DNA from 4 places in the Listeria tempestatis genome. Region 1 is predicted to be linked to each of the others. Evidence: riboswitches for the same ligand, from Rfam matches in the RefSeq annotation. Region 1 holds a riboswitch; each other region holds the start of a gene.
The links. A riboswitch is a leader RNA that binds a small molecule or an ion and turns the genes downstream of it on or off. The one in region 1 is predicted to bind S-adenosylmethionine.

Region 1 (2,199 bases):
CACCGTTTATTGAAGCACCGCTACATAAATTTGGCTTTAAGCCAATTATTATAGTTGGTGGGGGATTAGTTCTGGTGGCGCTATTTTTGTTTCCAATGTGGTTTAATTTGTATTTTTGGTTTTTATTGCGTCTTATTATTGGCGTGGGGGATCATATGTTGCATTTTTCATCGCAAACTTGGATTGGAGCTACAACAGAGGAAAGTAAACGTGGAAGGAATATGGCAATTTATGGCTTGTTTTTTTCACTTGGATTTGCAGTTGGTCCGCAGCTTGTAAATTTAATGGATGTGAGTCCTAACTTACCTTTCTATATTTCTGGCGTGCTAGTTCTCGTCGCATGGGGACTAATTTTTACGCTGAAAAATGAGTTTATTTCAGAAGAAACAGAAATTCGTAAACTTTCTTTTTTTGATAGTGTGAAACGTTTTTCGGATGTTATGAAAATTGCATGGGTGTCAATGATTCCACCATTTTTATGTGGTGTTTTGGAAACTGCCTTAAATGCGACTTTTCCAATTGTTGGGCTTAGATTTGGAATCGAAACGTATATGATTACGTTTATTATTTCTGCTTTCTCGGTGGGGACGATTTTATTTCAGGTTCCAATTGGGATTCTTAGTGACCGGTTGGGGCGCGGGCGCGTGTTGCCGATTTTGACGTTTTTAGGTGGTCTCGTTTTCTTTTTAGCAGCATTTGTTTCTAATGATTTGCTTTTTATTGTGATTTTCTTTGTGCTTGGGATACTTGTTGGTTCGCTTTATTCCCTAGGTCTTTCGTTTATGACGGATTTGACGCCGCTTGATCTTCTTCCTGCGGGGAATATTTTGGTTGGGATGTGCTTTAGTGCGGGGAGTATTTTGGGACCAACTGTAACGGGAGCTCTCATTAGCTTGGTTGGTCCGCAGAGCTTTTATTTTACGGTAGCAGGACTTCTTATTTTAGGGGGAATTTTATTATTTTCAAAAAAAAGATTGACAGTATAGATTCGTTTTTGGTATTATGATTTCAATACATTTGTTATGTAAATTAAATAGGAAACTCTTATAACGAGTGGTAGAGGGACTGGCCCGATGAAACCCGGCAACCTTTCAATTTTTTGAAAAGGTGCTAAATCCTGCAAAGCGTGATGCTTTGAAAGATAAGAGAGAACTAATTTTTCGTTTATTTTCGAATTATTTTAGCCTCTCTATCTAGGGAGGCTTTTTCGCGTCATAAATAAAGAGAGGATGAGGTAAATGGTAAAAGTACTTAGTTCAAATTTAGGGTATCCACGTCTTGGTGAGAAACGCGAATGGAAGAAATCGTTGGAAAATTTTTGGAATAACAAAATTTCAGAAGATACTCTTCTTTCTGAAACAAAAGCAATTCGATTTGCTGCTTTAAACAAACAGAAGGAAAAAGGGATTGACATTATACCAGTTAACGATTTTACGTTGTATGACCATGTACTTGATTTAAGCGTGGCGTTTGGCGTAATTCCCAAGCGGTTTGGGAACTTTACGAATGAGGTATCACTGCGTACATATTTTGATATTGCACGTGGAAACAAGACAGCAGTAGCTTCAGAGATGACGAAATGGTTTAACACAAATTACCACTACATTGTTCCAGAACTTCAAGATGTGGAGCCAAAACTCTTAGAAAATAAAGCGCTAAAAGCATATTTAGAAGCGAAAGAAGAGCTCGGGATTGATGGAAAGCCGGTCATCATAGGGCCGATTACTTATTTGTCGCTTGGAAAAGGTGCTGATAAAAATGATTTCAAGAGCTTAATTCAGAAGTTTTTGCCGCTTTATAAAACGATTATTGAAGAACTGGATGCGGCGGGCGCGAAATGGATTCAACTTGATGAACCTATTCTTGCAACGAGTTTAGAAAAAGAAGAAGTGGCGCTTTTTGATGAGGTGTATGCGGAATTACGGGCGGCGGCGCCACATGCAAAATTGATTTTGCAAACCTATTTTGAGAGTGTGGATGAATATGAGACGATTGTGAAGTTGCCGGTTGATGCGATTGGGCTTGATTTCGTGCATGATCACGGGGAAACGCTTGAAAAAATTCAAAAATTTGGTTTTCCAGATAATAAATATTTGGCGGCAGGAGTCATTGATGGGCGTAACGTTTGGCGGGCAGAAGTTCGGGAGAAACGCGCAGAGCTTGAAATTTTAACGCGGCTTGTGCAAAAAGACAAATTGA
Region 2 (2,199 bases), on a different contig from region 1:
TTACACTCCTCATTGCGCTACTTATTTTCTATATTTTTTACCGACTGATGCGCCAGAGGAAACTAAAAAAGCAACTGCGCACGATTAACTACGCGCTAGGTCTTGACCGCCCAGTCGACACGATGAGTCTTGTTCCAGAAATTCGCGAACTAGAAATGAATATTGAGAAGATGCGTTCACGCCAAGAAAATTTAATGAAGCAGGAACAAGAAGCGCAACAGGCGAAAAATGATTTAATCACAAATGTATCACATGATTTAAGAACGCCGCTCACTTCCATTTTAGGCTATTTGAGTTACATTCATGATGATCGTTACCGAGATGAAGTCGAACTCAAATATTACACCGAGCTTGTTTATGACAAGGCAAAGCATTTGCATAAGCTCATTGATGATTTATTTTCTTATACAAGATTAGAAAGTGCAGAATATACGCTGGAAAATGATCGGTTAGATATGGTCGAGCTGCTCCGCCAACTTGTCGCAGAATTTGATGGACTTGCACGTGATAAGGGCATGGAAATCATTGAAACTTATGAGGCGGACAATTTGGTAGTAAGTGGTGATGGCAATCAAATTATGCGTCTTTTTGAAAACCTATTTTCAAATGCACTGAGATATGGCGAGGGAAATCAACATATCGATTTAATTGCCCGAAAAGAAGAAGACTTTGCGGTAATTGATGTTATTAATTATGGTGAGGAAATTCCTGCGCTTGATTTGCCGCACTTATTCGATCGTTTTTACAAAGTAGATAAAAATCGTACAACGACAGGAACGGGTCTAGGTCTTGCGATTGCAAAATCAATTGTGGAGCGCCACGGCGGTCTTGTGATGGCAACAAGTAAGCATCATAAAACAACATTTACTGTGAAACTGCCACTCATCTAATCTTTAGCTTTTCTTTCTTTTTTCTTTCTCGTGTTTTTAGCTTGGCGAAGTAAAATTTAAGCTAGGAGGGGAAGAAATGACAAAGAAAAGCTTTTTTATTATGTCGATTGCAATTTTAACTGTCATCGCTGTCTTTTATTTTACATACCAAACGAACTCCGTACTATCATCCATAAATCCAAAATTTACTGTTGACAAAAGAGCATTCTAAATGTAATATGAAAAAACAGGACGCGTTTCATACGCGCCACTAAAAATTTAATTCTTATCAAGAGTGGCGGAGGGATATGCCCGACGAAGCCCAGCAACCTAAGTACACACTTAAGGTGCTAATTCATACAGGACAAAATTGGTTCTGAAAGATGAGAAGAAAGTCGTACAACGTTAAATTCGTGCCTTTCTGCTCATGCAGAAAGGCTTTTTATATTGAGAGAAAAAGGTGAAGCGAATGATAACACTCCAAAATGTAGTAAAAGACTACACGACAAGAAGGAATAAGGTACGAGCCGTTGATGATGTTAGTTTGGAAATCGCAGAAGGTGAAATTTTCGGTGTCATTGGTTATTCTGGCGCAGGGAAAAGTAGTCTAATCAGGCTGTTCAACGGTTTGGAACTTCCGACAGCGGGACAAGTTGATGTAAACGGTAAGGTAGTAAGTCAAATTCGCGGGCGAGAACTTCGGAAGGCTCGGCAAAAAATTGGGATGATTTTTCAACATTTTAATTTGTTGTGGTCGCGAACGGTTTTTGATAATATCGCGTTCCCACTAGAAATTGCAGGTGTACGCGGACAAAAACGCAAAGAACGTGTAAACGAACTCATCCGCTTAGTCGGACTTGAAGGGAAAGAAAAAGCATACCCCTCGGAACTTAGTGGCGGTCAAAAACAGCGTGTTGGTATTGCACGGGCGCTCGCAAATGATCCAACCGTTCTACTTTGCGATGAAGCTACAAGTGCGCTCGATCCGCAAACAACGGATGAAGTTTTAGAACTGCTATTAGATATTAACAAGCGTTTAAATTTGACGATTATCGTCATTACGCATGAAATGCATGTTATCCGTAAAATTTGTAACCGCGTTGCCGTTATGGAAGCTGGGAAGGTCGTTGAGCTAGGGGACGTGTTAGAAGTTTTCAAACATCCGAAACAAGCTGTCACGAAACGATTTATTGAACAAGTCACAGAATCAGATGAAACGGAAGAATTAATTCGCCTCCTGCTTGAAAATTACTCGGAGGGCAAACTCGTTAAACTTCTTTTCATGAGTGAAAATGCGACAAGACCAGTCATTTCGGAAGTAGCGAAACAA
Region 3 (2,199 bases), on a different contig from region 1:
ATCTGAGGAAAAATTATTAATAATTTTACAAGCACTCGCTGATCCAATTCGCTTAAATATATTTCGTTGCCTACTAAAAAACGGGGAACGCTCCGTAAATTGCAGCGAATATCAAATCGCCAAATCCACCTTATCGCACCATATTAAAATTTTGAAAGATGCCGATTTAATTCAGCTACGAAAGGAAGGAACGACGCATATTTATTCGGTCAACGCGGAACTAATTGCTGGCGCACAATCGTTTTTTGATGTTTTAAAGTAGAGGAGACGAAAAATGAATTATTTAGCCGATTTAGAAGAAGCGTATGCGCTAGGCTGTTTTGATGCGCGAATTATTGCCATTTTAGACCGTATCATTTTAAGCGCTGACCTCTACCAAGACCAAGATGCCGTCTTAGAAGCCCAAACTTTACTGTTCGAAGCAGCGACTTGCCAACAATTGCGCGCCAAGCAATGGCAGGCGTATGAATGGCTACGCTCAGAATATCAAAATGGCAATTTAGAAATCGACCACGATGAATTGGTCAAACAATTAATTGAAAAACACCCGTAACTTTTCCACAAGGCGAAAAGTTACGGGTGTTTTTATCCACAAGTATAAAATAGGGTGCGTCAAGCAATTGGATAAGCATTTGTGGATAATGTGGATAACTATGTGTATAAGTAGGCTAGCGGAAGCGATAAAATCCTTCTCCAATTCGAAATTCCGTTTGACTAATAACATCTGATGTAGCATCAAACACAAGTGCATGTAAGCGATTAGCTGATCCTTTTGTAAAATGTACAGCAATATCACCAAAAAATAGCGAATTGTGGATAACCTGTAGATTAAAAAGCTCTGCCCAGTATTTTAGCGCAAATTTGGGGTTATCCACACGAATGCGGATTTCTTTAAGTGTATGAAAATTTTTCGATGGTACCGCCGCTTCTTTTTTCTGGATAAGTGGATAAGCTAGGCCGTTTAATGAGCCTGAAATAGCGTAAATTGGTCCAGTCTCTTCTGCCGCTGAGATGGGTATTAGTTCATGCCCTTTTTTAAAAAGGTGTTTGCGAAGGCCATCTAAATCATCAGTTTCCATAACAAGGTGCCCTAAAATTTGTTTGACGGGTAAATAAGTAAGGGCCTCTTTTCCTAGGAAAGTTTTGGATGCGGCTGTTTTTTCAGTAATACTTAAAAATTCGATATGAGGAGAACTAAAATCTGTGACGGCTGACCGGGTGCCGGGTAGGCTACGCTTTTTATTTGTGTACAATTTTAAACCAAAATGATGCAATTGTGTGCATACTGCTTCTAAATCGTGAACGAAATGAACGGCATGACTAACGGATAATGAATTCATTTTATTTGCTCCTTTCGACAAAAGAAAAACTCTCCTTTCAGAAAAAGAAGAGTGCATAAAACAAACTCTTCTCATCTGCCAAGCTTTACGCCTGCTGGATTTAGCACAGTGCCCGTAGGTCTGTTGCTGAGATATCACAGGGCCGAGTCCCTCCATCTCTCTTGATAAGAATTCCGAGTATTTTCATTTGGATTATAAACATTAAACCATTTTTTTTAGGAAAAATCAACTTTGAGTGTTTTCAAACTGTTCAATTTGGCTAAGGCGATTTGCGTGGCGTCCGCCTTCATAGTCCGTTTCTAACCAAAGTTTAACAATATCGAGTGCAAGTCCCGGGCCGGTAACACGGGCGCCTAGTGCGAGGACGTTGGAATCATTATGTTCTCGTGTAGCATGTGCCGTAAAGGTATCAGAAACGAGAGCGCAACGAATACCGTGTACCTTATTTGCAGCAATGCTCATACCAACGCCAGTGCCGCAAATTAAAATGCCGCGTTCTACGTCGCCGGAAGCAACTTTTTGGGCAACGGTAAATGCTAAGTTTGGATAGTCAACAGAATCGGGAGTTTCTGGTCCGAATTCTTCAAAATCAATTTTCTGTTCTTTTAAAAACGTAATGATGTTCTTTCGAAGTGTTATACCTCCGTGATCAGAAGCGATGGCAACTTTTGAGATTTTCATTTAGATTCCTCCTCAAGGTTATTATATTCATTATACACGTTAAAATTAATTTATAAAATGGAAGTTTTTAAAGTTGGAAATGGCTATGAATCATCCTAAAGAACTGGTAACAAAGGGTTTTAGATAGAATTTAATAAAGTATGAAATGTTCAATTAATTGTCACAAATACGATGAAAA
Region 4 (2,199 bases), on a different contig from region 1:
CAATCATTGTTTCGTTTCCGACAGCAAAACCAATTCGCCAGCCGGCCATATTGTATGTTTTGGATAGCGTATACAGCTCAATTCCGACGTCCTTTGCCCCTTTTGTTTGGAGAAAACTAATTGGTTTAGCGCCAAAACCGATAGCCCCGTAAGCGAAATCGTGCACGACTGCAATCTCGTTTTCCTTAGCAAATGAAACGGTGTCTTCGAAAAACGTTTCCGTGGCGATAGCGCCCGTTGGATTGTTCGGATAATTTAAATACATTAACTTCGCATCAGACCGTGTCTCCGCATCTATTTGTGCATAATCTGGTAGAAATTGATTTTCTTCCAAAAGAGGCATTAACTTGTACACGACATCCGCTAAAACCGCCCCGGACAAGTAATCTGGGTAGCCTGGGTCTGGTAAAAGCATTTTCTCCCCTGGGTCAAGAAGACACATTGGCAACTCCACAAGCCCTGTTTTTGTCCCAAATAAAATCGCCACTTCTTTTTCAGGATCTAAAGACACTCCGTACTCTCTTTCATAAAAATCGGCAGCTGCCTTTTTCAGTTCTGCCTTGCCGCGAAACAAAGAATACTTGTGATTTTGCACATCACTTGCGGCATTTTTTAATGCTTCTACGATATTTTGCGGCGTAGGCTGATCAGGATTTCCTTGCCCCAAATTGATGACATCATGCCCTTCTGCAATTTTGCGATTTACATTTTGTACGAGCTTTGAAAAAAACTGCTCTGGCAAGTTTTCAAGCTTTTTAGAAAATCTCATTTCGTACGCCTCCCGTTTTATGTTTCATTGTTAAATATCTTAAAGTTTTCTTGCAATTTTGTCTAGTCTAGAAATAAAAAACATTAAAAAAGCATTGACAACGGTCATAAAAATCGGTATATTTTTACGTAACAAGTTTTTATAATGTAGTTCTCTTATCGAGAGAGGCTGAGGGACTGGCCCGATGACGCCCGGCAACCTAACTTTTTTAAAGTGAAGGTGCTAATTCCAGCAAAATGGCATCGCCATTTTGGCAGATGAGAGGAGTTCGAATACGCAAGACATTCAACTTCTCTATTCTGATGGTAGAGGGGTTTTATTTATGTTCTAAAGGCAGTTGTATCCTTCTCTCAAACTAGAATGTTTATAAAAATTTAAATTCAGAGACATATGGGGAGGAATTTTTTATGAAAAAGAGAACTAAAGGTATTTTGATTGCACTTACTGGAGTAGCATTACTGGCACTTTCTGCTTGTGGCGGAGGTAAATCCGAAGCGCTAAGTACGGAAAAAATTACAATTGGCGTAACAGGTGGCCCGCATCAACAAATTGCGCAGGAAGTGAAAAAATTAGCCAAAAAAGACGGACTTGACATCACCATTAAAACCTTTGATGATTACAACACGCCAAATACTGCACTAAATGATGGGGATTTAGACGCGAATAACTACCAAACCATTCCATTTTTAGACGCACAGAAAAAAGATAAGGGCTATAAAATCGACCAAGTCTTTAAGACGGTTGCTTTTCCAATGGGGATTTACTCCGATGACATTAAAGATATTAAAGAGCTTAAGAAGGGGGATAAAATTGCGGTTCCAAATGATCCTTCGAACGAGTATCGCGGCTTAAAACTTTTTGAAGACGCTGGTGTCATTAAGTTGAAAGACGGCGTGGAAGAAAAAGCAACGAAAAAAGATATCGCGGAAAATCCGCTTGATTTAGAAATCATTGAACTTGAAGCTTCACAAATCCCAGCTCAACTCGGTGAAGTAAAAGCCGCTGCCATTAACACCAATTTTGCAATGGGCGCTGGACTTACAATTAATGACGATTCAATTTTCCATGAACCAACAAAAGACAATCCGTATCCAAATGTGTTCGTTGTACGCACTGAAAACAAAGACGATGAAGTAGTCGACACACTAAAAAAATATTACCATTCCGATGAACTAAGAAGCTTCATTGAAAAAGAATTTAAAGGGTCTGTTGTACCTGCATTTTAGGGAGTTGTAATCATGATTAAACTAGAACATGTTAGCAAGACTTTTAATGTTAACGGGCGAATCGTTCAGGCGGTAAAGGACGTTTCGCTTTCCGTCCAAAAAGGTGAGATTTACGGGGTTGTGGGTTATAGCGGCGCCGGAAAAAGTACGCTTGTCCGTTGTATTAATTTTTTAGAACAGCCGACAAAAGGTACGGTTCATATC

Region 2: it holds a riboswitch for S-adenosylmethionine, as region 1 does, so the genes downstream of both, R8923_RS07745 (methionine ABC transporter ATP-binding protein) here and metE (5-methyltetrahydropteroyltriglutamate--homocysteine S-methyltransferase) in region 1, are expected to answer to the same signal.
Region 3: it holds a riboswitch for S-adenosylmethionine, as region 1 does, so the genes downstream of both, R8923_RS11195 (VOC family protein) here and metE (5-methyltetrahydropteroyltriglutamate--homocysteine S-methyltransferase) in region 1, are expected to answer to the same signal.
Region 4: it holds a riboswitch for S-adenosylmethionine, as region 1 does, so the genes downstream of both, R8923_RS11940 (MetQ/NlpA family ABC transporter substrate-binding protein) here and metE (5-methyltetrahydropteroyltriglutamate--homocysteine S-methyltransferase) in region 1, are expected to answer to the same signal.

Annotation. Positions count from the first base shown of each region.
Region 1 covers NZ_CAUYTK010000001.1:2,312-4,510, forward strand. The annotation lists gene R8923_RS00110 (MFS transporter) at 1-986, shown strand, start outside; SAM riboswitch class I at 1,042-1,148, shown strand; gene metE (5-methyltetrahydropteroyltriglutamate--homocysteine S-methyltransferase) at 1,239-2,199, shown strand, end outside.
Region 2 covers NZ_CAUYTK010000004.1:222,789-224,987, reverse strand. The annotation lists gene R8923_RS07755 (sensor histidine kinase) at 1-890, shown strand, start outside; gene R8923_RS07750 (hypothetical protein) at 967-1,101, shown strand; SAM riboswitch class I at 1,153-1,259, shown strand; gene R8923_RS07745 (methionine ABC transporter ATP-binding protein) at 1,339-2,199, shown strand, end outside.
Region 3 covers NZ_CAUYTK010000009.1:92,659-94,857, reverse strand. The annotation lists gene R8923_RS11205 (ArsR/SmtB family transcription factor) at 1-262, shown strand, start outside; gene R8923_RS11200 (hypothetical protein) at 275-553, shown strand; gene R8923_RS11195 (VOC family protein) at 669-1,340, opposite strand; SAM riboswitch class I at 1,409-1,511, opposite strand; gene rpiB (ribose 5-phosphate isomerase B) at 1,566-2,021, opposite strand.
Region 4 covers NZ_CAUYTK010000011.1:48,057-50,255, forward strand. The annotation lists gene R8923_RS11935 (aminotransferase class I/II-fold pyridoxal phosphate-dependent enzyme) at 1-769, opposite strand, end outside; SAM riboswitch class I at 922-1,033, shown strand; gene R8923_RS11940 (MetQ/NlpA family ABC transporter substrate-binding protein) at 1,177-1,995, shown strand; gene R8923_RS11945 (methionine ABC transporter ATP-binding protein) at 2,008-2,199, shown strand, end outside.